2 regions of the Clostridium acetobutylicum ATCC 824 genome follow, and region 2 is predicted to be linked to the other one. Evidence: a T-box and tRNA genes for the amino acid it is inferred to sense, from the RefSeq annotation. Region 2 holds a T-box; the other holds one or more tRNA genes.

Region 1 (2,207 bases), 810 kb from region 2:
AATAAAGTTGGAAGAAAATCTGAAGTTTGTGTAGTTACATCCGATAATTTAGAACAGCAGGTTGTTTTTCAAAGAGGATCTACTAGAATGTCTTCCATAGAATTTTATAATGATGTACAAAAAATTCATGGGAGAATAAGCAAAAAAGCTGAGAAAATTAGAAATGAAAAGAAGTATAATCGGTTAGAAGATAGAATTGATAAAAATATAATGGAAAAACTGGATAAAATAAGAAAAAATCTTTGAAAATATTGACTTGAAAAATATTACTATTGTATAATTGTTTTGTGGGTTACATAGGGGGGATATCAGTGGAAAATGAGATTGCTAGCAATCGGCAAATTAATTTTGATGACAAACTAGATGAAGAAATAGTAATGATGGCAAAACTCGGGGATGAGAAATCACAAGAATACTTAATTAACAAGTATTCTAATTTTGTAAAAGTAAAAGCAAAATCATATTTTTTAATAGGTGCAGATAAAGAGGATATATGTCAAGAGGGAATGATAGGACTGTACAAGGCTATAAGAGACTTCAAGCCTATCAAATTAGCTTCTTTTAAGGCTTTTGCAGAAATCTGCATAACTAGACAGATAATTACGGCAATAAAGACAGCAACAAGACAAAAGCATATACCGCTTAATACATATGTTTCTTTGAACAAGCCGATATATGATGAAGATTCTGATAGAACATTATTTGATGTAGTATCAAGCGTCGAAGTATCTGATCCAGAAGAACTTATTATAAGCAAAGAAGAAGTAGCAAAGATAAGAAAAAATATGCTTAAGGTACTTTCTAGCTTAGAAATAGAGGTTTTAGAGTCTTATTTAGAGGGAAAATCGTATCAAGAAATTGCAAAAGATTTGGACAGATGTTCTAAATCAATAGATAATGCACTTCAAAGAGTTAAAAGAAAATTGGAAAAGTGTTTGGAAAAAAGATAAAATATATTGACAAAGAAAATTGTTGATAGTAAAATTAATAATTGGTATATAGCTCATAACTTTGAGCATTATAAGAGTGTGCGGGAATAGCTCAGTGGTAGAGCACTAGCTTCCCAAGCTGGGTGCCGCGGGTTCGATACCCGTTTCCCGCTCCAATAAAGTTGCCCATGTGGCTCAGTAGGTAGAGCGTCACCTTGGTAAGGTGGAGGTCGCCAGTTCAAATCTGGTCGTGGGCTCCAAAACTTATTGCATAGAACACACCAGGAACAGTTTACATGAATGGACTAAGTTTCGTCATGTTTTTAGTGTTTGCTTGTAGTTATATACATAATGCTAATTATGCATATAGATAATGGTGTTCTATAATAAAAATTTTTAATACATTACTAATTGTGGTGTAATACAATAAATATTAATTGTTTACCATAAGTATTAAGGAGGAACCAAAAATGGCAAAGGAAAAATTTGAAAGAACGAAACCACATGTAAACATAGGAACAATAGGACACGTAGATCACGGTAAAACAACATTAACAGCAGCAATAACAACAATATTAGCAAAAGAAGGAAAAGCAAAAGCATTCAATTACGAAGAGATTGATAAAGCACCAGAGGAAAAAGAAAGAGGAATAACAATCAACACAGCACACGTTGAGTATGAAACAGAGAATAGACACTATGCTCACGTTGACTGCCCAGGACATGCTGACTATGTAAAGAACATGATTACAGGAGCAGCGCAAATGGATGGAGCAATCCTAGTAGTAAGTGCAGCAGATGGTCCAATGCCACAAACAAGAGAGCACATACTATTGGCATCAAGAGTTGGTGTTGAATATATAGTAGTATTCTTAAATAAAGCAGACCAAGTAGATGATCCAGAATTAATCGACTTAGTAGAAATGGAAGTAAGAGAGTTATTAAACGAATATGGATTCCCAGGCGATGATACACCAATCGTAGTAGGAAGTGCGTTAAAAGCATTACAGAATCCAGATGATGCAGAAGCAATAAAACCAATAAAAGACTTAATGGCAGAAGTAGATGCATACATCCCAACACCAGAAAGACCAACAGATAAAGCATTCTTAATGCCAATCGAAGATGTCTTCACAATAACAGGAAGAGGAACAGTTGCAACAGGAAGAGTTGAAACTGGAACATTAAAAGTTGGAGACGAAGTAGAAATCGTTGGAATGAAAGATGAAATAACAAAAGTAGTAGTAACAGGCGTAGAAATGTTCAGAAAAATACTTG
Region 2 (2,207 bases):
GAAGAAGACAGTCATTTTATAAAAATTATGTGTAACAATTATGAATATGATCATACTGTTAAGAAAAAATTTGATAGGTGTTTTGCTAAAGTATTATACGATATTATGGCTATAGATTTCTGTATGATGGGTTTAAATGATATATTAGAAGATTCATATTTTTTTCTAGACATTGATGAAATGAGCGAGGTAAGGGAAATTTGTATTAACGAAATTTTAAAAGATAATATTATAAATGATGAGGAGATATTTTATATAAATAAAAAGAATAAAATTTTAGATAAAATAAACAAGTGTATTAATGAATATGATGAAATAAATGTAACTGGTTTTATAACATTTAGAGCAAAAGATATAGTTGAAAGTTTAAAAGTTATAATAGATAAGGTAATAGAGAGATATATGATTGAAAAAGAGTATGATGAGTTTATAAAACTCCTTAAGTATTTTGTTGAAATGCAAGAAAGCAAGCTTGAGATCGTTAATATTTATGTGATAGAAAATGGAGACTATAGACTTACAGATATAAATAATAATGATATAACTGATAAAGTAATGGTAGAATTTTCTGGCGCTAAGTTTAGAAGTGATATAAATGAAGATGATATATTAATAAGTGGTTTGATAACTGCATGTCCAGAAAAGATAGTTATCCATGATATTGATAAGTTCTTGAATAAGGAAATTTTAAATACTATACAAAATGTCTTTGAAAACAGAGTAACATATTGCAGTGAAATTACTATGGGTAGAACATAGAGTGTAGATAAAGAATAAACATATATTAATAATATAATTGTAAAAATTAATTTTGTATTGACTTATTATTTCTATTGGAATATAATTTTACTTAAATAAAGGCTTTGAAAAGGAAGAGTAAGCAAATTACTGTTTTAAAGAGAGGGAATTATTAGCTGAAATTTTCCCAAACGTGTATTGTTGAAAACCACCTTTGAGCTGAGTGTTGAATTATAGTAGGCATTTCCGCATATCTGCGTTATTGATTTGAGTGAAAGGAAGGAAAGATTTCTTCTTTTAATTTGGGTGGAAACACGGTAACTCGTCCCTTGTATGGGAGGAGTTTTATTTTTTTTGATAAATAATTTTTATAGGAGGAATTAATATGATTAAAGTAACACTTAAAGATGGAAAAGTTATGGAGTTTGAAAATACAACAACTCCAGGCGATGTTGCAAAAGCAATAAGTCCAGGGCTTTACAAGAAGGCTATTTCTGCTAAAATCAATGGAAAGAGAGCAGAATTAATGACCAACATTGATAAAGATTGCAATCTTGAAATACTTACTTTTGATGATGAGGATGGAAAATGGACATTAAGACATACAGCTTCACATATATTGGCTCAAGCTATAAAAAGACTTTATCCTGAAGCGAAGCTAGCTATAGGACCTGCAATTGATTCGGGATTTTATTATGATATCGATGCAGATTTTTCATTTACAGAAGAGATGTTTGCTAAGATAGAAAAGGAAATGAACAAAATAATAAAAGAAAATCTTAAGCTTGAAAGATTTGAGTTGCCTAGAGAAAAAGCTATAGAATACATGGAAGAGAAAAAAGAACCTTATAAGGTAGAACTTATAAAAGATCTTCCAGAAGATGCTGTAATTTCATTCTATAAGCAGGGGGAATTTGTTGATTTATGTGCAGGACCTCATGTTGAATCAACTGCAAAGGTCAAAGTTATAAAACTTATGTCTGTAGCAGGTGCTTATTGGAGAGGAAATGAAAAAAATAAAATGCTCCAAAGAATATATGGAACTGCATTTACTAAAAAAGCAGATCTTGATGACTATATAAATATGCTTGAAGAAGCTAAGAAGAGGGATCATAGAAAAATAGGAAAAGAATTAGACTTATTTACTATGCATGAAGAGGGGCCTGGTTTTCCGTTCTTTCATCCAAAGGGAATGGTACTAAAAAATCTTTTACTTAATTATTGGAGAGAGGTTCATGATAAAGCTGGTTATGATGAGATAAGTACACCTATAATATTAAATGAAGCTTTATGGCATCAGTCAGGCCACTGGGATCATTATAAAGAAAATATGTATTTTACCAAGATAGATGAAGCTGATTACGCTATAAAGCCTATGAATTGCCCAGGATCAATTCTTGTTTATAAGGATAATATACATTCATATAGAGAACTTCCTATAAAGCTTGCAGAGATAGGACTTGTTCACA

Evidence for each region. The T-box of region 2 lies ahead of thrS (threonine--tRNA ligase). A T-box ahead of a tRNA ligase gene usually reads a tRNA of that ligase, here a tRNA-Thr.
Region 1: it has a tRNA-Thr gene. The T-box ahead of thrS (threonine--tRNA ligase) is inferred to sense a tRNA for this amino acid. The anticodon was not compared.

The regions. Positions count from the first base shown of each region.
Region 1 is NC_003030.1:3,286,895-3,289,101, reverse strand. It holds gene CA_RS16195 (NYN domain-containing protein) at 1-246, shown strand, start outside; gene sigH (RNA polymerase sporulation sigma factor SigH) at 312-950, shown strand; tRNA gene CA_RS16185 (tRNA-Gly) at 1,031-1,105, shown strand; tRNA gene CA_RS16180 (tRNA-Thr) at 1,114-1,189, shown strand; gene tuf (elongation factor Tu) at 1,400-2,207, shown strand, end outside.
Region 2 is NC_003030.1:2,472,426-2,474,632, reverse strand. It holds gene ytxC (putative sporulation protein YtxC) at 1-759, shown strand, start outside; T-box leader at 855-1,071, shown strand; gene thrS (threonine--tRNA ligase) at 1,124-2,207, shown strand, end outside.